DNA from 3 places in the Mesorhizobium delmotii genome. Region 1 is predicted to be linked to each of the others. Evidence: predicted binding sites of a transcription regulator. Region 1 holds the regulator's gene; each other region holds the start of a gene.
What was found. The regulator LexA, encoded in region 1, represses DNA repair genes until DNA is damaged. The targets are predictions, from matches to a motif close to TGTTCNNNNTGTGTTCNG.
Positions count from the first base shown of each region.

Region 2: a site for LexA is predicted at 6,126-6,143, ahead of BQ8482_RS01920 (YifB family Mg chelatase-like AAA ATPase). Genes of this name have one in related genera too.
Region 3: a site for LexA is predicted at 1,801-1,818, ahead of BQ8482_RS39330 (ImuA family protein). Genes of this name have one in related genera too.

Region 1 covers NZ_FUIG01000002.1:161,292-168,813, reverse strand. Annotated here, with positions in the region: gene trpD (anthranilate phosphoribosyltransferase) at 1-155, shown strand, start outside; gene trpC (indole-3-glycerol phosphate synthase TrpC) at 160-1,011, shown strand; gene moaC (cyclic pyranopterin monophosphate synthase MoaC) at 1,078-1,575, shown strand; gene BQ8482_RS00895 (molybdopterin molybdotransferase MoeA) at 1,575-2,780, shown strand; gene lexA (transcriptional repressor LexA) at 2,885-3,622, shown strand; gene BQ8482_RS00885 (ComEC/Rec2 family competence protein) at 3,616-6,072, opposite strand; gene gltX (glutamate--tRNA ligase) at 6,175-7,522, shown strand, end outside.
Region 2 covers NZ_FUIG01000013.1:93,981-101,502, forward strand. Annotated here, with positions in the region: gene BQ8482_RS01900 (hydantoinase/oxoprolinase family protein) at 1-654, shown strand, start outside; gene BQ8482_RS01905 (cadherin repeat domain-containing protein) at 657-1,109, opposite strand; gene BQ8482_RS01910 (malate synthase G) at 1,328-3,502, shown strand; gene BQ8482_RS38925 (hypothetical protein) at 4,076-4,339, shown strand; gene BQ8482_RS01920 (YifB family Mg chelatase-like AAA ATPase) at 4,502-6,034, opposite strand; gene gshB (glutathione synthase) at 6,215-7,156, opposite strand.
Region 3 covers NZ_FUIG01000026.1:131,810-139,331, forward strand. Annotated here, with positions in the region: gene BQ8482_RS17270 (DUF6504 family protein) at 1-774, opposite strand, end outside; gene BQ8482_RS39330 (ImuA family protein) at 716-1,777, opposite strand; gene BQ8482_RS17280 (metallopeptidase family protein) at 1,952-2,374, shown strand; gene BQ8482_RS17285 (DUF1737 domain-containing protein) at 2,565-2,771, opposite strand; gene BQ8482_RS17290 (HpcH/HpaI aldolase/citrate lyase family protein) at 2,798-3,676, opposite strand; gene BQ8482_RS17295 (DUF4153 domain-containing protein) at 3,969-5,498, shown strand; gene BQ8482_RS17300 (response regulator transcription factor) at 5,502-6,197, shown strand; gene BQ8482_RS17305 (ATP-binding protein) at 6,257-7,522, shown strand, end outside.

The sequences.
Region 1 (7,522 bases):
TTCGTGATACGGTGCTAATGAACGCCGGCGCCGGGCTGGTGGTGGCGGGCAAGGCGACGACGCTTGCCGACGGCATGGCGACGGCGGCGCAAGCCATCGACAGCGGCCGGGCGCTGAAAGTGCTCGATCGGCTGGTCGAGATTTCGAACGGATAGAGCCGTGTCTGATATCCTGCGCAAGATCGAAGCCTACAAGCGCGACGAGATCGCCGCGGCGAAGGCGCGCGTGCCGCTTGCCGAGATCAAGGCGCGGGCGAAGGACACCGATGCAGCGCGCGGCTTTCTCTCGGCTCTTGAAGCCAGGCGCAAATCCGGCAGCTTCGCGCTGATCGCCGAGATCAAGAAGGCGAGCCCGTCCAAGGGCCTGATCCGTGCCGATTTCGATCCGCCGGCACTAGCCAGGGCCTATGGGAAAGGTGGCGCCGCCTGCCTTTCGGTGCTGACCGACGCGCCGTCCTTCCAGGGTGCGCCTGAATTCCTCACCGACGCGCGCAACGCCGTGCCATTGCCCGCTTTGCGCAAGGATTTTCTGTTCGAGCCTTATCAGGTGTTCGAAGCCCGTGCGTGGGGCGCTGACGCCATCCTGATCATCATGGCGAGCGTCGATGACGCCGTGGCCAGCGAACTCGAAACGACGGCGTTCGAGCTCGGCATGGACGCGCTGGTCGAAGTGCATGACGAGGCCGAGACGGAACGCGCGCTGAAACTGTCATCGCGGCTGATCGGCATCAACAACCGCAATCTCCGGACGTTCGAAACCAGCATCGAGACCTCGGAGCGGCTCGCGACGATGATGCCGGCAGACCGCCTGCTGGTCAGCGAGAGCGGTATTTTCTCGCACGAAGACTGCCGCAGGCTGCAACGGAGCGGCATCGGTACGTTCCTCGTCGGCGAGAGCCTGATGCGGCAACAGGACGTGGCCATTGCGACGCACCTGCTTTTGACGGGCAAGGCGCCCGCCATTGCATCGGCCCGAAAATCGGAATCGATTTTCGGAGAGCACGATGCATAGATTCAAAGCATTAGAGCGTACGTTGCGCGTCCAGACGGACGCACGCCGCTCTAAGGTGACCTGACGATGACGGCCGCCCTCACCCATCTTGGCGCGAAAGGCGAAGCCAATATGGTCGATGTCGGCGACAAGGCGGAGACGACGCGCACGGCAATCGCCGAAGGTCTTGTCTCGATGCGGCCCGAAACGCTGAAGATGATTCTCGACGGCGATGCCAAGAAGGGCGACGTGCTGGGCACGGCGCGCATCGCCGGCATCATGGCGGCCAAGAGGACGCATGAGCTGATCCCGCTCTGCCATCCGCTGCTGTTGACCAAGGTATCCGTTGACATCGAAACGGACGCGACGCTGCCAGGCCTGAAGGTCACGGCGCTGGCCCGCGTCACCGGTAAGACCGGCGTCGAGATGGAAGCGCTGACCGCCGTCTCGGTCGCCTGCCTGACCATCTATGACATGGCCAAGGCGGTCGACCGCGCCATGGTGATCTCGGGCATCAGGCTGGTGGAAAAGACCGGCGGCAAATCCGGCGACTACAAGGCAGACGCCAAGGGGGCGGGCCAATAATGGCACTGCTTCCGGTCGCCGAGGCGCTCGAGCGCCTGCTTGAGGATGCTGCGCCCTTGCAGGCTGAAAGCGTCGCCCTGATGGACGCCGCCGACCGCGTGCTGGCGGAGCCGCTCCTGGCGCTCCGCACCCAGCCGCCGTTCAACGCGTCCGCCATGGACGGCTATGCCGTGCGGGCCGAGGATGTCGCGTCCGTGCCCGCAAGACTTTCGGTGATCGGCATGGCGCCGGCCGGACGCGGCTTTGCCGGAACAGTCGGCCCGGCGCAGGCCGTGCGCATCTTCACCGGCGCGCCGCTTCCTGCAGGCGCCGACACCATCGTCATCCAGGAGAATGTCCGCGACCTCGGCGGCGGCAGCATCGAAGTGACCGCGTCGACGGTTGAAGGCCGCAACATCCGCCGCCTCGGGCTCGATTTCTCGAAGGGCGACGTCCTGCTGGAGAAAGGCCGCCCGCTTGATCCGGCGGCATTGTCGCTGGCGGCGTCGGCCAACCACCCGCAGGTCAGCGTGGTGAAACGGCCGTTGGTCGCCATCATCGCCACCGGCGACGAATTGCTGCCGCCGGGCAGCGACCTTGGCCCTGACCAGATCATCTCGTCCAATGCCTATGGCGTCGCCGCCGCGGCCCGCTCGGTCGGCGCCAGCGCGCTCGATCTCGGCATCGCCCCCGACCGCAAGGAGGCGATCGCCACGCTGGTGAAACAAGCGGTCGACGCAGGCGCCGACGTCATCGTCACGCTGGGCGGCGCCTCGGTCGGCGACCATGACCTGGTCCATGACGTGCTGACCGGTGAAGGCATGACGCTCGATTTCTGGAAAATCGCCATGCGGCCCGGCAAGCCGCTGATGTTCGGGCGGCTGGGTGACATCCGCTGCATCGGCCTGCCTGGCAATCCGGTGGCGAGCCTGGTCTGCACGCAGCTCTTTCTGACGCCGCTGCTTGCGCGGCTCGGCGGCCGCGCCTTCCGGCAGGACATGCGTCAGGCGCGGCTCGGCGCCGCCATGCCGGCCAACGATCTCAGGCAGGACTATGTACGCGCCGTGGTGAGCGAAGAAGCCGGCACGCTGCTGGCGACCCCGTTCGGCATCCAGGATTCCTCGATGCTCAAAATGCTGGCCGACGCCAACGGGCTGATCGTGCGCGAGCCGTTCTCTCCCCCAGCCGCGACGGGCGCCGCGTGCAGCGTGCTGATGCTACGCTGAACAAAACGTCAACACATTCATTAAATTTTAAACGGTTGCGGAACACAACTGGAACAGATAGTGTTTGTTCTGGGTTTGTTTTTCTGATTCTGTTGGGGGTCGCGATGCTGACACGCAAACAACATGAACTGCTGATGTTCATCCACGAGCGGCTGAAGGAAAGCGGCATTCCGCCCTCGTTCGACGAGATGAAGGAAGCGCTCGACCTCGCCTCGAAGTCGGGGATCCATCGGCTGATCACTGCACTGGAGGAGCGCGGTTTCATTCGCCGCCTGCCCAACCGCGCCCGCGCGCTGGAGGTGCTGCGCCTGCCCGATTCGATCGCGCCCGGCCTCAATGCGGCGCGCAAATTCTCGCCAAGCGTCATTCAGGGCAGCCTTGGGCAGGGCAGCCTCGGACGACAGATCAAGCCGGCGCCTTCGCGCATGCCCGCGGCCGGCAATGACGACGACGTCGTTGCCACCATCTCCATACCGGTGATGGGCCGCATCGCTGCCGGTGTGCCGATCGACGCCATCCAGCACCAGACGCATTCGATCTCGGTACCACCGGACATGATCACCGGCGGCACGCACTACGCGCTGGAGGTCAAGGGTGATTCGATGATCGAGGCCGGCATTTTCGACGGCGACACGGTCATCATCCGCAACGCCGACACCGCCCAGCCTGGCGAGATCATCGTCGCCTTGGTCGACGACGAGGAAGCGACGCTGAAGCGGTTCCGCCGCAAAGGTGCCTCGATCGCACTGGAAGCCGCCAATCCGGCCTACGAGACGCGCATCTTCGGGCCGGACCGGGTCAAGGTGCAAGGCAAGCTCGTCGGACTGATCCGGCGTTACTGAACGGCAGGCTTTTGGGGTTTCTCGGCCCTGCGGTATGGCGGCAGGCCCCTTGCCTCGCGCGAAAATCTCCGCTGCTCATGCCAGGGCCTATAGGGCTGTCTGACGGCAAACTGGATTTCTGCGCGCGTCGTCGCCGATAGCGGATCGAAAAAGACGGCGGCACTGCCCATGCGAGCGAGCTGCCGTTTGGTGACGACGAGAACCAGCGGATTGCGGCAGGGATTATAATAGGCTGTGGCATCATCGATGACGATCAAATCCGCAAAGGCACAGGCTGGCCGTGCGGATTTGCGGTCGTCGGCGAGCGCGATGATCGCGCCGGACTGGTGCCGGGCGAGGCACAGGCCGGCAGTGCAGTAGAAGGGCGCTCCCGGCGGCAGGTCGGCCGGGTCGACGATGTCGAACCGCACGTCTCCTTTTTCGAATGTCTCCGGCTCGACAATGGTCGCTGAAACCAGCGCATGTTTCCAGTTGTCGGTGGTGAATTCGTTCGAGCGCACCCGGTTGACGGCAAGTTCGCCGCCGCCGATCGGCAGCGCCACCAGATGCGCATCTTCCGAAATCAGCACGTCGGGGGTGCGCGTCTCGGAAATCGTCAGCAGGCCGGCGAGCGCAAAGGGAAGTGCCGCAAGCCGCAACCATGTCGTTGCCATCGTGGCGATGACCAGGGCGGCCGTCACCAGCAGAACCGACTGCAACGAGATCAGCCCGACGGCATCGACCGGCGACCGCTCGGAGATCCATCCCGATATTGCAATCATGGCCGTCAGCCCCTTGCCCATCATGTATAGGAAAGGGCCGTCGAAGCCGAACGGCATTGCCAAAGCGCTGACGACGGCCAGGAACATGACGACCGTGACGATCGGCATGACGGCCAGATTGGCGAACAGGCTGAGCGGCGAGACGCGCTGGAAGTGCCAGATGGCGAAGAGTGCGGTGGCGCTGCCGGCAATGATGGAGGTCATTGCGATGGTACCTGTCCCAGCGGCAAGTTTTCGCGTGACGAAAGCGATCGTTGACCGTCGCTGTGGCGGCGCGGTGGCCTTGTTGGCACGATAGTCGGACCAGCCGGCATAGGCGCCCACGAGAGCAGCGGTCGCGGCGAAGGACATCTGGAAGCTTGGGCCGACCACCTCGTGCGGCGACACGACGATGACGGCGATGGCCGAAATCGCCAGATTGCGCATGGTGAGTGCCGCCCGGTCGAACAGCACGGCGACAAGCATTACCGCCAGCATGATAAAGCTGCGTTCAGCCGCGACCACGATACCGGAAAAAATCAGATAGGCAGCGATGGAAACGAGTGCGGCAGCAGCCGCATATTTTTTGACCGGCCGGCGCGACGAAAAATCGGGAACCAGCGCAAAGGCGCCGCGCAGCAATCCCATGATGGTGCCGGCGACAAGCGCCATGTGCAGGCCGGAAATCGAGATGATGTGGTAGATGCCGGTGCGCCGCATCGATTCGTTTATCTCTTCGGGAATGCCGGCACGCACGCCGACGATCAGCGCGGCGGCAATCTCCCCCTCGGCGCCACCGATGCTGTCCCTGATATGGTCGGCGATGGTTTCACGCGCCTTTTCGATCGAGGAAGAAATGCGCGCGGCGAACGGTGCATCTTCGGAAACGACGATCTTCGGATTGCCGAGGAAAAAGCCACTGGCACCGATACCGGCGAAATAGCTGTCGAAGGAGAAGTCATAACTGTCCGGCCTAACCGGGCCAGTCGGAGGCAGAAGCCTCACATAGCCGGTTGCCACCGAGCCTGCGGTCATCTCAGCGGGAATTTTGCGTGCCGAAACCCTGACACGTTCCGGCGCATAACGCAGTGTCGGCCGGGCGGTCGACATCACGTCGATGGTCAGCCTGATCCGGCCGTTCGCCATCTGATCGAGCCTAACGACACGGCCGGTGAGCTGGGTCTGGATTTCCGAGCCGAGCATCTGCGTTCCCACGCGCCAGGTTTCAACCTTGGCGGCGAGTAGCCCGAGTGCGCACAGCAACGCTGCCATGAAGCACAGATGCGTTTTGCGCCATGAGCGTGTCACCGCCGCACACAATGCCGTGAGGACCACGACGGCAATGGGCTGCGGAAAGTCCGGTTCGACGGCAAGCGAAAAATAGACGATCACCCCGCATGCCAGAAAAACCGGCACCAGCAGGAAGGCGACGCCGCGGTCTAGTTCCAGGCCGGCTGCCGAGGCCACGCTGTTGCGGATACCGGATGGTGAAAGATGGCTAAGCTGTCGGCGGAAACGAATGACAGGCCCGGGTGTTGGAGCCGGTGTTGGCGCGGCGCGGTCCGGCGAAAGAGGCTGAATGCCCGGGTGCGACGCAGGCAGCGAAACGGGTAGCGGCTCGGCGTGGGGAACGTCGGCAAACAGCGATCGTTCGCTGACGCTTGTGGTCGCGCCCTCGCTCTTGTCCGCGCCGCGGCCTGGTCCAGCCATCGGGTCTGCCCCTTGCGCCCTTGACCTCCTATGCTACATGAACGCGCGACGCGCGAAAGTCCGCGCAATCACATCCGTTTCCTGCGCTTGCCTGAGAGTTCCATGTCCGACAAGGTCGTCACCCGTTTCGCCCCCTCGCCCACCGGCTTCCTGCATATTGGCGGCGCGCGCACGGCGCTGTTCAACTGGCTGTATGCGAAACACACCGGCGGCACGATGCTGCTGCGCATCGAGGACACCGATCGTGAGCGTTCGACCGATGCGGCAACCGCCGCCATCCTCGACGGACTCTCCTGGCTCGGCCTCACCTGGGACGGCGAGCCGGTATCGCAGTTCGAGCGCGCGCCGCGCCACCGCGCGGTCGCCGAGGAACTGGTGCGCATGGGCAAGGCCTATTACTGCTACGCTACGCCGGCTGAACTGGAAGCGATGCGTGAGAGCGCGCGGGCCAAGGGCTTGCCTCCCCGCTATGACGGCCGCTGGCGCGACCGCGACCCGTCCGAGGCGCCAGCCGGCGCCAAGGGCGCGATCCGAATCAAAGCGCCGGCCGACGACGAGACGGTGGTGCATGATCTCGTGCAGGGCGAAGTCCGCTTCCCCAACAAGGATCTCGACGATTTCATCATCCTGCGCTCGGACGGCAATCCGACCTATATGCATGCCGTCGTCGTCGACGACCACGACATGGGCATCACCCACATCATCCGCGGCGACGATCATCTGACCAATGCCGCCCGCCAGATGGTGATCTATCGAGCCATGGGCTGGGACGTGCCGTCGATGTCGCATATCCCACTGATCCATGGCGCCGACGGCGCCAAGCTGTCGAAGCGGCACGGCGCCCTCGGCGTCGAAGCCTATCGTGCCATGGGGTACCTGCCTGAGGCACTGCTCAACTACCTGGCGCGGCTCGGCTGGAGCCACGGCGACGACGAGGTCATGTCGATCGCCGACATGATTGCCTGGTTCGACATCGGCGACGTCAACAAGGGGGCCGCCCGCTTCGACTTCGCCAAGCTCGAGGCGCTGAATGGCGTGCATATGCGCCGCATGAACGACGCCGAATTGCTCGATATCTTCATCAACACCTTGCCCTATCTCGAAGGCGGCCCGGCGATTGCAGCGCGCCTCGACGACACGCGCAAGGCACAGTTGCTCGCCGCGCTGCCAGGCCTAAAGGAGCGCGCCAAGACGCTGGTCGAACTGGCCGACGGTGCCGTCTTCCTGTTTGCCGAGCGGCCGCTGCCGATCGACGAGAAGGCGGCTGCATTGCTCGGCGGTGAAGCGCGCGAGACCCTGCGGGGCGCCCACGCGGCGCTGAAGGCGATTTCAGGCGACTGGACGGCCGAGGCGGCGGAAGCCGCGATCCGGGAATATGCGGTGGCCGGCGGCCATAAGCTCGGCGCTGTGGCCCAACCTTTGCGCGCCGCGCTCACCGGCAAAAGCACCT
Region 2 (7,522 bases), on a different contig from region 1:
CGGCTCGGCGCCGAACTGTTCACGCGCAAGCGCGACGGCCGCGGCCAGTTCATCGCCGCGACGCCGGAGGCGATCTCGCAGCGGGTGCTGCTGACGCTGACGCGCTGGTCGGCTGAATACATCCTTGAAACCGCCTTCGCCGAGGATGGGCTGGATGGTGCCGCCACCGTGGCGCACGCGCTGGTGCAGCGCGCCGTCGATTCTCATCCCGGCATCGCCCGCCTCAGCGTCGCGCTCGACCGCCCGGTCATCGGCCTCGGCGCCTCGGCGCCGCTGCACTATGCCGGCCTGGCCGAACTGGTCGGCAATGACTGCGTCGTGCCGGAGGATACCGACGTCGCCAACGCGCTTGGCGCCGTCGTTGGCCAGGTCCGCGTCTCGGCCGAGGCCCTCGTCAGCCAGCCCAAGGAAGGGCTGTTCCGCGTTTCGTCCGGGGAGACAGTCCGCGATTTTCTCGACGAGGCTGCGGCGATCGCGGCGGCCGAGGCCGATGTGCGCGCGCTTGCCGCCGGACGGGCCAGGGAAGCCGGCACCGACAGCGCCGAGATCGAGGTCGCCACCGAATTCCGCGTCTCCACCGTCGAAGCCCAGCGCATGTTCATCGAGGCGCATGTCGTGGCGGTGGCGTCGGGAAGGCCAAGGATTGCGGTGTGATGTCAGATGGAGGATTTGGGCGCGGTTGCAAGTCGCTCGAAAACCGCGTTTACCCGTATGCGGCTGCCATTGGGATCGACGATCTGCATGACCAAAATCAGCCGCTTTTGATGAAGCTTGAAGGCGGCCGCCAAGCCTCTGGCCTTGGCGCCTGCCGAAGTTGACCCCGGCCAAGTGCCTTTTCCGATCAACGCAGCTTCTCCATTGATCGTTTCTGCTTTCAGATCGGCGGTCCACCCATTACTTGCAGCGACCTGCAGGCCGGGATTGCCGCTGCGGATGACGACCGTGCAATCGCTGCATTGGCCGCCGGTCGAGTAAACCTGCTGCCAGGTGCCGATGAATTCGGCATCAGCAGCCGCGGCAGGACCAGCGCTCGCGAATGCAAGAGAGAATAGAGCAAAAGCAAGCCAGGCAAATCTCAACATCGGCCAACTCCAAAACGTCTTCTTCATTTGACAGGCAATGTATAAGGCCGGGTTTACTGGAATGAGAAAATTGGCCCGATATGCGATTGCACATAGCCGCTTATGCGCCGCGACGTCGTTTCGCTCCTGCTTCGCCTGGGATGACGAAGTGGACCAAAATACCCACCTTCACCCTAAGCTGAATTGACCGTGCTACCCTGACATGCCAAAGGCCCGGCCAAAGCCTTCATCTTGGAGACACCCTGATGACCGATCGCGTCGAAATCGCCGGATTGCGGATTGCCCGCGAGCTTTATGATTTCGTCGTGAACGAGGCGCTGCGGGGCACCGGCATTGCAGCCGACGCCTTCTGGACCGGCCTCTCGACCATCGTTCACGAGCTTTCGCCGAAGAACCGGGCGCTGCTGGAAAAGCGCGACGCGCTGCAGGACCAGATCGACCGCTGGTATCGCGACAATGGCGCGCCCAGCGATATGGAAGCCTACAAGGGATTCCTGAAGGAGATCGGTTATCTCGTGCCTGAGGGGCCGGCCTTCTCAGTGACGACCGAAAATGTCGACCCGGAGATCTCGGTGGTTGCCGGGCCGCAGCTGGTGGTGCCGGTGATGAACGCGCGCTACGCGCTGAACGCCGCCAATGCCCGCTGGGGCTCGCTCTATGACGCGCTCTACGGCACCGACGCCATTCCCGAGACCGGCGGCGCCGAGAAGGGCGGCAGATTCAATCCCGTGCGCGGCGCCAAGGTCATTGCCTGGGCGAAGGATTTTCTCGACGAGTCGGTGCCGGTCACCTCGGGCAAATGGGCAGGGGTGAACGGGCTTTCGGTTGCCAACGGCATGTTGCGGCTGGGCGAGGGCGCCGGCGCCACCACGCTTGCCGACCCCAGACAGTTTGCCGGCTATCGCGGCGACGCCGACAATCCCGAAGCCGTCCTGCTCACCAAGAATGGCCTGCATATCGAGATCGTCATCGACCGCAGCAACCAGATCGGCAAGACCGATCCAGCCGGCATCGCTGATGTCATCTTGGAATCGGCGCTGACCACCATCCAGGACTGCGAGGATTCGGTCGCGGCGGTCGATGCGCAGGACAAGGTCGTGGTCTACCGCAACTGGCTCGGCCTGATGAAGGGCGACCTTGCCGAGGAGATCACCAAGGGCGGCAGGACGTTTACACGAAAACTCAATCCCGACCGATTGTACACGGCGCCCGATGGCGGCGCGCTGACGCTGCCAGGCCGCTCGCTGATGCTGATCCGCAACGTCGGTCACCTCATGACCAATCCGGCGATAACGGACCGCGACGGCAACGAGGTGCCGGAAGGTATCATGGACGCAGCGATGACGGCGCTGATCGCGCTGCACGATGTTGGGCCGAATGGACGACGCGCCAATTCCCGCGCCGGCTCGATGTACGTCGTAAAACCCAAGATGCACGGGCCGGAGGAAGTCGCTTTCGCCGTCGAGATCTTTGACCGCGTCGAAGCGCTGCTCGGCATGGCGAAAAGTACCATCAAGATGGGCATCATGGACGAGGAGCGGCGCACCACCGTCAACCTCAAAGAGGCGATCCGCGCCGCCAAAGACCGCGTCGTCTTCATCAACACCGGTTTCCTTGACCGCACCGGCGACGAGATCCACACCTCGATGGAAGCCGGCCCGATGATCCGCAAGGGCGACATGAAGCAGGCCGCCTGGATTGCCGCCTATGAGGCCTGGAACGTCGACACCGGGCTGGAATGCGGACTGGCCGGCCACGCCCAGATCGGCAAGGGCATGTGGGCGATGCCCGATCTGATGGCGGCGATGCTGGCGGAGAAGATCGCCCACCCCAAGGCCGGCGCCAACACCGCCTGGGTGCCGTCGCCGACGGCGGCGACGTTGCACGCCACCCACTATCACAAGGTCAATGTCCAGGCTGTGCAGGCGGCGCTGAAGAGCCGGCCGAAGGCAAAGCTCGACGACATCCTGTCGGTGCCGGTTGCGGTGCGGCCGAATTGGTCGCCGGAGGAGGTCCAGAAGGAACTCGACAACAACTCGCAAGGCATTCTGGGCTATGTCGTGCGCTGGATCGACCAGGGCGTCGGCTGCTCGAAAGTGCCTGACATCAATGACATCGGCCTGATGGAGGACCGCGCCACGCTGCGCATCTCCTCGCAGCATATCGCCAACTGGCTGCGCCATGGCGTGTGCACCTCAGACAAGGTGATGGAGACGATGAAGCGCATGGCTGGCGTCGTCGACCGCCAGAACGCAGGCGACCCGCTTTACCGGCCGATGGCGCCCGACTTCGACAAATCGATCGCCTTCCTCGCCGCCTGCGACCTCGTCTTCAAGGGCCGCGTCCAGCCCAACGGCTACACCGAACCGGTGCTGCATGCGCGGCGGCTGGAACTGAAGGCGAAGGAAAGGGCTGGATAGCAAGCCCGCGTTGCAAAGGCGCTGGCCCTCACTCCCGGGCGTTCCCAGGGGTAGAAAAATTTTGCGCCTGTCCGTGCTCAGGCCGCAGGCGCGCGTTGCAGCCCGTTCTGGAGCATCTGGGGGAGGAATGCCGGATGCAGAACTTCACATGAATCACCCGACAGATATTAGACATCGCTAAAACGTCGTTGTCCCGGTGCATGCGATCTGCTAGATTTTAATCACCGACAAACGGCTTTGGGAGGCCGTGCGTCCGACTTCATGCACAAGATCAACTCAAAACCGGAGAACGGCCATGAAACGGCTTCTGACGGTCGCTGCCCTTGTGGCGGCGGGCAGTTTGATTGCGATACAGGCCGCAGCCGCCGACGACGCTGCGATGATCAAGAGCGCTGAATCCGCCGCACCCCCCGCTGTAGCAAGCGGCGCTGCGATCCACGCTATGGATGAGAAGGGTGCAATGCGCACACTGCGCGAAGGCACAAACGGCTTCTGGTGCATGCCGGACAACCCGGCCACACCTGGCCCGGATCCAATGTGTGGCGATGCCAATTCGATGGAATGGGCAATGGCGTGGATCGAAAAAAAGAACCGCCCAAGGGCAAGGTCGGCTTCATGTATATGTTGGCCGGCGGCACCGACGGCAGCAACACCGATCCTTATGCGACGAAGCCCGAGCCCGGCAACAATTGGGTGGAGACCGGACCGCACGTGATGATCGTCAATGCAACGGATATGATGCAGGGCTATCCGATGGACCCCAAGCCTGACACGTCCAGGCCATATGTGATGTGGGCCGGCACGCCCTACGCACATCTCATGATCCCGGTGAAGTAGCTGCTGCGAAAATGGATGGCGACAGCGATCAGGCTGCGTAGCACCAGGCTGTCGAAATGCTCGCCGGCCCGGCCGCTCCCGGCCCGCAGGCGGCATTGGGGCGATCGCCGCCGGCGACGATGAGGCCCGAGGTCAAGCTTTCCGGCGCCCGGCCGGTGCACTCTACGCCGCCTGCGCCATTCGCTCCGAGCTCATGCGGTAGGAAATCGCCTCGGCCAGATGGATGCGGCCGACCGTCTCGCTCGCCTCGAGATCGGCCAGCGTCCGCGCCACTTTCAGCACCCGATGATAGGCCCGTGCGGAAAAGCCGAGTTTTTCGCTGGCGTCCCTGAGCAGCGACAGGCCTGATGCATCCGGCATCGCGATCTCCTCGATGACCGAGGGCGAGCAATGCGCGTTGGTGGTGGCGGAGGTCGCGCCGAGCCGTTCGAAACGCTCGCGCTGGATCGTCCGGGCGCGTGCCACGCGCAATGCCACCGCGGCACTTTTCTCCGCCCGGTCCGGCCGGATCAGATCGCTGGCCGAGACCGCCGGCACCTCGATCCGGAGATCGATGCGGTCGAGCAGCGGGCCGGAAATGCGCGCCTGGTAGTCGGTGCGGCAACGGTCGCCGCGCAGGCAGCGATAGCCCGGCTCGCCGGCCATGCCGCAGCGGCACGGATTCATCGCCGCGACCAGCTGGATGCGCGCCGGATAGGTGACGCGATGGTTGGCGCGGGCGATCATGCAATCGCCGGTCTCCAGCGGCTGGCGCAGCGCATCGAGCGCCTGCGGCGAGAATTCGGGAAACTCGTCGAGGAACAGCACGCCGTGATGGGCAAGCGAGGCCTCGCCCGGCCGCACGCGCAGGCCGCCGCCGACCATCGCCGCCATCGAGGCCGAATGGTGCGGCGCTCGGAACGGCCGCCGGTCGGTCAGTTTTCCCTCGCCGAGTTCGCCTGCCACTGATGCGATCATCGAGACTTCGAGCAATTCCCTCGGCGCCAGCGGCGGCAGGATCGACGGCAGCCGCTGCGCCAGCATCGATTTTCCCGATCCCGGCGGTCCGACCATCAGCAGATTGTGGCCGCCGGCTGCCGCCACTTCCAGTGCTCGCTTGGCGGTCTCCTGGCCCTTGATGTCGGCGAGATCCGGCAGGTCGCGCGCCGAGGCATGGATGCCGGCTTCCGGCCGCGACAGCACCTGCGTGCCGCGAAAATGATTGGCGATGGCGATCAGGCTGCGTGGCGCCAGGATGTCGAAATCCTTGCCGGCCCACGCCGCTTCCGGGCCGCAGGCGAAAGGACAGATCAGGCCCTTGCCTTCGGCATTGGCGCCGATCGCCGCCGGCAGCGCGCCGGCCACCGCGGCGATGGTGCCGTCGAGCGACAGCTCGCCAAGCACGACATAGCCGGACAGCATGTCGCCTGGAATGGCGCCCAATGCCGCCATCAGGCCGAGCGCGATCGGCAAATCGTAATGGCTGCCTTCCTTGGGCAGGTCAGCCGGCGCCAAATTGACCGTGACCTTTTTCGACGGCATCGACAGGCCCGACGCGTGCAGGGCCGCCTGGACCCGCTCGCGGCTTTCGGCCACCGCCTTGTCGCCGAGGCCGACGATGTGCATGTTGACCTTGCCGGGCGCGATCATCACCTGGACGTCGACCGGTACGGCCTCGATGCCCTGGAAAGCGACCGTACGGACCCGCGCAACCATTTTTTCACCCCCGGATGCAGACTTGCCCAAGCCTCTGCGATCATGCCGCGAACGGCTTTGCCGCAGACAACCACAGATTTACGGCTGAGGCAAGAACATTACGGGAACAATTGGACGCTACAATCTGATGGCGTCGCGGCGCTAACGGGTCGGAAAAACACTGTTCCGCAAAGCGTGCGCTTACTTGCGTTTGTCCTCGACCGCCTCCCAGAACAGGCTCGCAATATCGGCGCCACCAAAACGCTGCACCTCGCGCACGCCGGTCGGCGACGTCACGTTGATCTCGGTCATGTAGTCGCCGATCACGTCGATGCCGACGAGGATAAAGCCGCGCTCTTTCAGCGACGGGCCGATGCGGGCGCAGATCTCGCGTTCGCGCTCCGTCAATTCGGTTTTTTCGGCGCGGCCGCCGACATGCATGTTGGAGCGTGAATCAGTCTCGGCCGGCACCCGGTTGATGGCGCCGACCGGCTCACCGTCGATCAGGATGATGCGCTTGTCGCCGGCGCGCACCTCCTTGAGATAGCGCTGCACGATGTAAGGCTCGCGGAACAACTGCCCGAACATCTCGAGCAGCGAGGCAAGGTTGCGGTCGGCCTCGTGCAGGTGGAAGATGCCGGCGCCGCCATTGCCGTAGAGCGGCTTGACGATGATGTCGCCGAACTCCTTGCGGAAGGCGGCGACCTCCAGCGGGTCCTTGGTGATCAGCGTTTCCGGCATCAGGTCGGGGAATTCGGTGACGAAGATCTTTTCCGGGCTGTTGCGCACCCAGGCCGGGTCGTTGACCACCAGCGTCTTGGGATGGATACGCTCGAGGATATGCGTGGAGGTGATGTAGTTCATGTCGAACGGGGGATCCTGCCTGAGCAGGATGACGTCCATCTCCGACAGGTCGGTGCGGACTTCTTCGCCGAGCGAATAGTGATTGCCCTTCTCATCGCGGACCTGCATTGCCTCGATGCGGGCAAACACCTTGCCGCCGCGCAGCAACAGTCGATCGGGCGTATAATGGAAGAGCTGATGGCCGCGCCGCTGCGCTTCCAGCGACAGCGCGAAAGACGTGTCGCCGGCAATCGAGACGGTGGAGATGTGGTCCATCTGGACGGCGATTTTCAAAGGCATGGCGGATCTCCGGCGGATCGTATGGGCTGCTTGCTTGCCTGTACAACCTCGCCGGTCATCTGCCAATCGCGACATTTTGAGGATTGCCTGCTGCAAGCGGGCGTCTGTCGGTCAGTTGCAGGCAAAGCGAGGCTGTGCGTGCGCTCGATGCCTTCGTGGGTTGGCCGCGCTGCGAGGACGCATAGTGGGGCGTGATCGACTTTTTGTCTGACATAAGCCTCGGGAATCGGTTTTTCTCCCTTGCTCCCCCGACCGGGCTGGGTAGGATGCGCGCCGACTGAGCCTACAGCGCCGCGCGTCCTTTTGGACGCTCAAAGGACGCCGTAGCACTTTGATTTTGCGCATGATCCTTTCCGAAAATCGAAA
Region 3 (7,522 bases), on a different contig from region 1:
GTCGACGCGGAAGAGCAGCAGCGCCAGCCTTCTTGCGCCCTCGCCGCGGCGCTCGAGGTCCGCCTTCAATGTCGTCGCCAGCATTTTCACCAGCCGCTCTATTTCGTCGGTCAGCATGATGGGTTCTGCGAGATGGCGTTCGACCGAAAGCGGCGCCACCGGCAGGCGCGGCGACACCGCCTCGTCGAGGCGGCCGAGCGCCTGGTCGAGGCGCAAAAGCAGCGAGACACCGAAGCGGCGGGCGAGCGGCGCGCGCGGTGCTGCCATGACGGCGCCCGCCGTGCGCAGGCCGACGCTTTCCAGGCTGGCGCGGATATCAGGCTCGATGCGCAGCGCCGCCAGCGGCAAGGGTGCGAGGAGCGCTTCCTCTTCGCCACCGGGGACAATGCGATCACTGGCAAACCGCGCCGCCGCCCAGGCTGCACCAGGTGTGGCGGCAAGGCCGGCGCGGACATCGAAACCCTGATGGAAAAAGCGCGACAGGATGTCGTCCAGCATCGACCGTTCGCCGCCGAAAAGATGGGTACAGCCGGTGACGTCGAGGAACAGGCCATCGGCTGCGTCGAGCGCCACCAGCGGGGTGTAGCGGTCGCACCAGTCGGCAAGGCTTTCGAGCAGGCGGCGGTCGGCCTCGGGATCGGCTTCCACCACGTCGACCGAGGGATGCATGGCGCGCGCGTCGGCTATGCCCATGCCGCGCTTCAGGTGAAGCGCCTCAGCCCGCTCGTCGAGGGCGGCGATGCGCTGCGCGTTCCCCTGGCGATGGCTGATCACCAGGGGCAGGTGATCCGACGGCCGGGAACGCCAGGACCGCCCCAGACGCTGCCGCAGGATCCTTTCCGCGGCGAGATGCGGAAACCACAGGGACAGGATTCGCTGCCCGTTCTTCCCCGGTCCTTCTTTCCTCGAAACTGCGTTCATCGGGGTTCCACTCCAGTGTGAATTGTCCTGGCAAGGCCGTGCGGCTCTTGCCGATGCTGACGGTGAAGGCGGGGCGGCCGATCGAGCCGGCGAGCGGCCCGGCGATCGTCTCGCGGGGTGCCGACGGCGCCGCCGACAGGACGAGGCGGACGGGTGCCGCCGTCGGCTCGGATTCGCCGGCCTGGCGCAGCAGGAACACCGGCCGGCCGGCATTCTGTGCCCGGGCGTGCAGCCGCCGCGTCGCGGTGAGGTCCAGCCGCTGCGGACTGCCGCGGATTTCGAGGATGACGGCGGCGAGTGCCGTCATCCGGGCGGCCTCCTCGGCGGTCCACAGCGCATCGAGGAGCCTTGGCGCCTCGGAAAACAGCAATTGCTCCGGCTCGATGCCGAAAAGGGCGTGAAGCCCCCTGGCATAGGGAAAGCCGGCCTCCCGGAAGATTTCCGCGGTGCCGATCCACAGGACCGGCAGTCGCGGCCCCTGTTTGAGGATCAGGCTGACGAGCGACAGGGCGAAGCCGGCGACGGCCCCGGCATCGCGGGTCGCGGCGCCATGGATCTCGCTCAGCGCCGCCTTCGGCAGGCCGCCGCTGAGCGCAGTATCGAGACCTTCGGCGCCGGTGCGCAGAAACGCATCGGGCGGCGCCACGGCGAGGCCGCGGCGGACGATTGTTAGATCCTGAGGCGGGATGTCCGCTGTTGGATTCTGGGGCGTGACATCAGCTGTTGGATTCCGGGGCGCATCAACGGGGGCTGCGCCGGCCGGCGCCTCCAGGCGCTCGGGCAGCGTTCCCTCGATCTTCGCGATCTGGCGGCGCAGGGCAAAAACAGTCTCCCGCGCCACGGCGCTTGTCGCCATGACGGTCAGCTTCCACTCACAATTGTTCCTGTTATGTTCTCTAGGATTCCAGAGGGCGACCGAAGAGTCAAGCGGAGTCATGGGGAATTTATTCCTGTCCTCGCGTAGGCGGCAACCCGCCCATTTGCCGAGCCCGGCTCGAAAGCCTATATGCCGGGATCAGAAGGACAAAGCATGGCCCGCATCTACAAGACCCGCACCTGGCACGACCAGCTTTCGCCGTCGATGGAGGAAATGGAGTTCCTGGCGCTGGAGGCTTACGCCCATCTGCCGGAGGAGTTTCGCAAGCTGACCGGCGAGATCGTCATCCAGATCGCCGAATTTCCGACCGACGAGATCATGGACGATCTGTCGCTGGAAACGCCTTTCGACCTGCTCGGCCTGTTCGAGGGGCGCGGCATTGCCGAGCGCTGGAATCCGCAGACCGGCGAGGGGCCGAACCGCGTCACGCTCTACCGCCGCGCCATCCTCGACTACTGGGCCGAGAACGAAGAGACGCTGGGCGACATCGTCACCCATGTGCTGATCCACGAGATCGGCCACCATTTCGGCCTGTCGGACGATGATATGGAGCGGATCGAAGAGGCGGCGGAGTAGGCTGTGTTGATATTCAGGTGATGCCGGCCTGCGAACGGCAGTTCCCTGCGCTTCCGGTGCTCACGTACCCAAAGTACGCTCCGCTCCGGTTCTCGGGAAACCACCCAGTCTGGTCGCTTCGCGCCCGTCTTCGACTCCGGCGCGGCCTGACCTGAATCTCAACACACCCTGCGTCGGAGCTTTGCAAAATCTACCAGTCGCTGAGCTTGGTGTTGGGCCCGTATTCCTGACCCTCGATATCCTTTACCACGGCCTGGCCGCAGCGCATGGCCTTGGCCTCCATGTCGTAGGAATAGGTCGGCGAGCCGAACAGGTGCCAGCCCTTGTTCAGCGCTGCCGTCACCTTGTGGCAGAAGCTGGAATCGTCCGGACCGGACAGAAAGCGGTAGAGTTTCATTTTTCATTCCTGTCGTGAGTTGCCAATCATGCCCCGATGGCGGCCGCCTTCGCCAGCAGTTTTTCGGCCTGCGCCAGATGCAGCCGTTCGACCATTTTTCCATTCAGCGCAATGACACCCTTGCCGGCATTTTCGGCAAGCGCGAAGGCATCTTTCACCGAGCGTGCCTCGGCCACCGCTTCGGCAGATGGCGCGAAGGCCCGGTTCGCGGCATCGATTTGAGCCGGGTGGATCAGCGACTTGCCGTCGAACCCCATGGCGGCCGCTTCCCCGCATTCGCGCGCAAAAGCGTCCAGATCACGAAAATCATTGAAGACACCATCGAGCAGGTCGAGGCCGCCGGCGCGCGCGGCGAGCACCATCTGCATCAGCCACGGTGTGAGGTAGCGCCGGTCGGGCGTGGCGAGAGTGCCGGTCTCCTTGACCAGATCGTTCGTTCCGGCAACGAAACAAACCAGCCGCGAGTCCGGATCGCGGCCAAGCTCGGCGATCGGTCCGATGTTGAGCAGAGCCTTGGGCGTTTCGATCATCGCCCATAGTTTCACCTCGTCGGGTCCGAAATTGTCGTCGAGGACGTCGCCGGCTTCCAGAACGTCGCGCGGTGTGTCGACCTTGGGCAGCAGGATGGCGTCGGGCTCGCAGAGTGCCGCCGCCAGCAAGTCCTTGGGCCCCCATTCGCTGGAGAGCGGGTTGATGCGCACGACCATCTCGCAGCGCCGGCCGGGGCGATTTGCGAAGATGCCGGCCAGTTTTTCCCGCGCGGAGACCTTGTCGGCCGGGGCGACGGCATCTTCGAGATCGATGATGACGGCATCGCAGGCCAGCGACGAGATCTTGGCCAGCGCCTTGTCGTTCGAGGCCGGGACGTAAAGCACCGAGCGCCGCGGGCGGTAGGTTTCAGTCATCTCAGATCTATGCCGCCTGCGGCCGGTCGAGGCAAGCGGTCTTGGCCTGCACGAAAACTGCACGGGATTGCGGAAAATCTCCTCCGACGCGCCTCGCTGCCCTCATTTCGGCCGGCGATACAGGCGGTATGCAAGAGCGAGAAAAGCCCCGTTGGTCCCTGCCGTACCGCCTCCGCAATGACGGTTGGTGGCTGGTCGATCCACCGCGGCCGAACGGTTCGGCGACCCTCTTCCCCTTCATCCGCAAATCTCCGCCCCCCGGCCGGATCAAAGCCGCTGAGAAAATCCGATCATGACATCGTTGCTTACGGCCGCGCCGAGCTATTGCGCGCGATTCGGCGTTGCCGTCCTGCTTGCCGCGCTGGCGGATTTCTTCTTCTATGGGCAGCCCGTCGGCATCACGTTTTTCCTGTTCGGCATCACGCTTGCCGCCGCAGCAGCGGCCATCCAGCCGTCGGCGCTCAGCGCCCGCGGCCTGTGGTCCGTTGCCTTGCTTGTCGGGCTGCTGCCGCTTATCGAAAATGTCAGTGCGCTGTCGGTCGCGATCGGGCTGGTGGCGATGGCCGTCTTTGCGCTTTCGCTGGTCGGGCGGCTGTGGCGCGGCGCTGCCCGCATTGCCGGCCAGGTCGCGCTCTTCCTGCTCGCAGCACCCTTCCGGTTCGTCCACGATTTCTTCTGCTGGCGCAAGGCGGCACGGCGGTTCGGTCGGCGGCGCATCCGCCTGGCGGCGATCGCCGTCTGGATCATGCCGCTGACCCTGGGCGCAGTGTTTCTCGCGCTGTTCGGCGCCGCCAATCCGGTCATCGAATACTGGTTGTCGCTGATCGATCTCCTCGCACTGCTCGACTTCATCGAGCTGCCGCGGCTGGCCTTCTGGCTGTTCGCGCTTGCCGGCGTCTGGGTCTTTCTGCGCCCGCGGCTGCCGCGCTTTTTGCGCCGCATTGCACATCTCGCGTTGCCTATCCCCCTCGGCGTGACGACGACAAGAGCCACCGCTGCGGTCGAGGACATCATCTTCGGCAAGGCCGCCATTCTTCGCGCGCTGGTCGTCTTCAACATCCTGTTCGCGGTGCAGACCGTGCTCGACGCCACTTATCTGTGGGGCGGCATCGCCCTTCCCGACGGGCTGACCTATGCCGCCTACGCGCATCGCGGCGCCTATCCCTTGATCGTCACGGCGCTGCTGGCCGCCGGTTTCGTCCTGGCGGCGTTGCGGCCGGGCAGTGCGACCTCCGGCGATCCGTTCATCCGCCGGCTGGTCTATGTCTGGGTGGCGCAGAACATCGTTCTGGTCGTCTCGTCGATCCTGCGGCTCGAACTCTATATCGGCATCTATGCGCTGACCTACTGGCGCGTCGCCGCCTTTGTCTGGATGGGGCTGGTGGCGGCGGGCCTCGCCCTGATCATCGCCCGCATCGCGCTCGGAAAATCCAATGAATGGCTGCTTTCCGCCAATCTTCTGACGCTATCGGCGACTCTTTATGCCTGCTCGTTCATCAACTTTGCCGCACTGATCGCCAACTACAATGTCGACCGTTCGTACGAGATGAGAGGTCCCGGCACCCGCCTCGATATACGTTATGCCCGCTCGCTCGGCCCCGACGCGCTGCCCGCCCTCGACCGCTTCTTCGACCAACAAAAGAAGACATTCCTCACCGATCTCCGAGACCCAGCCGACGCTGTGACCGAAGCCCACTACCGCGCCGAGCAAAGAAACTGGCGCGCGTGGAGCTTTCGCGACTGGCGGCTTCTGCGCTACCTCGACAGGAGAGGGTCGCTCGTGGTTCCTGACGGATACGAATCTCACGCGCCGGGTCGCTGATTGATGCCGCATAACATCCTAGTCGCCGACGACGATCCGCACATCCGCGAAATCATCTGCTTCGCGCTCGAAAAGGCCGGCATGAAAACGGTTGCCGTAGCCGACGGCGCTGGCGCATTGCAGGCGATCGAACGCCGCGCGCCCGATCTTGTCGTGCTCGACATCGGCATGCCGGAGATGGACGGCCTGGAGGTCTGCCGGCGGCTGCGGCACACATCCGATGTGCCGGTGCTGTTCCTGTCCGCGCGTGATGAAGAAATCGACCGCATCCTCGGGCTCGAAATGGGTGGCGACGACTATGTCACCAAGCCTTTCAGCCCGCGCGAACTGGTCGCCCGCGTCAATGTCATCTTGCGGCGCGCTCGCCCGACAAAGGCCGAACAGGCCGACGACAGGCAATTCTCGCACGGCAGACTGGCTTTGCTGCCGGCCAGCCACGCCGCCAGCTTCGACGGCAGGCCGCTGGTGCTGACCTCGATCGAATTCGCCATCCTGAAAGGGTTTCTGGCACGCCCGGCGCATGTGCTTGACCGCGACATGGTGATGGCCAATGCTTATGCCGCTAACATCCATGTCGCCGACCGCACCGTCGACAGCCATATCCGCAACATCCGCGCCAAGCTGGCGGCGGCCGGCTGCACGGATGCGATCGAGACCGTGCATGGCGTCGGCTTCCGGCTGGGCAGGTGCGGCGCGTGACGGCGCAGAAATGGCGGCCGCGCCTCGCCACGGTCGTTGTTACCATCTTGATCATGGTGATGGCGCTGCCGCTGGTCGGCCTGTTCTTCTTCCGGCTCTACGAGAACCAGCTGATCCGCCAGACCGAGGCCGAGCTGATCGCGCAGGGCGCCGTCCTCGCCTCCATCTATGCGCAAGACGTCCGCGCCGCGGGCATCCCGGCCGAGAGGCTCGGCGCGGCCGTGCCTGCCGACAGAGACAATCCGGACTCTCCCTACCGGCCGATCGAGCCAAGCCTCGATCTCGCCTCCGACAGGGTTCTGGCGACACGGCCTGCGGCGACGGCCGCCACCGTCGATCCCGCCTTCACGGCGCTCGGCGCTCGCCTGTCGGGCATTCTTGCCGAGACGCAGAAAACCACGCTTGCCGGCTTCCGGCTGCTCGACCCAAAAGGCGTCGTCATCGCCGGACGCGAAGAGGTCGGCCTGTCGCTCGGCGCCGTCGGCGAGGTTCGCGCAGCACTTGCCGGCCGCTATGCCAGCGCGCTCCGGCAGAGGGTTCCGAACCAGCCGTCACCATCGCTCTATTCGGTCAGCCGCGGCACGAGAGTCCGCGTCTTCGTCGCCATGCCGGTCGCGGTTGACGGCAAGGTCGCCGGCGTGGTCTATCTGTCGCGAACACCGAACAACATCGTCAAGCATCTCTATGGCGAGCGCGGCAAGGTGGTGCTGGCGGCGATCGCCGTCCTCGGCGGTACGCTGCTCATCGGCCTGATCTTCCTGCGCACTGTCAGCCGGCCGATCTACGCGCTGATGGAACGGACAAAGCGCATCGCTGCTGGCGACCGCGAAGCCATCAGGCCGCTCGATCATCACGGCACGCGCGAGATGGCAGCGCTTTCCGACGCCTTCCTCGACATGGCCGAAAAGCTGCATGCGCGGTCGGACAGCATCCAGACCTTCGCCACCCATGTCTCGCACGAGCTCAAATCGCCGCTGACGGCGATCCAGGGTGCGGCCGAATTGCTGCGCGATTCGGGTAGCGCAATGGACGAGGCCGAGCGGCGGCGGTTTTCCAACAACATCGTCACCGACGCGGGGCGGCTTAATCTGCTGGTACGCCGTCTGCTCGACCTGGCGCGCGCTGAAAATCTTGCGCCCAGCGGCGAAAGCACATCGCTCGGTGCTGCGCTGGCACTGCTGCCGGCCGAGGACAGGCTGGCGGTGCGCGTCGAGGCGGGCGGCGATATCGGTCTGCGCATCTCGGCCGAGAATGCAGCCATCGTGCTCGCCAATCTCATCGACAATTCGGCCCGCCATGGCGCGACGCTCGTTTCGATCACGGCG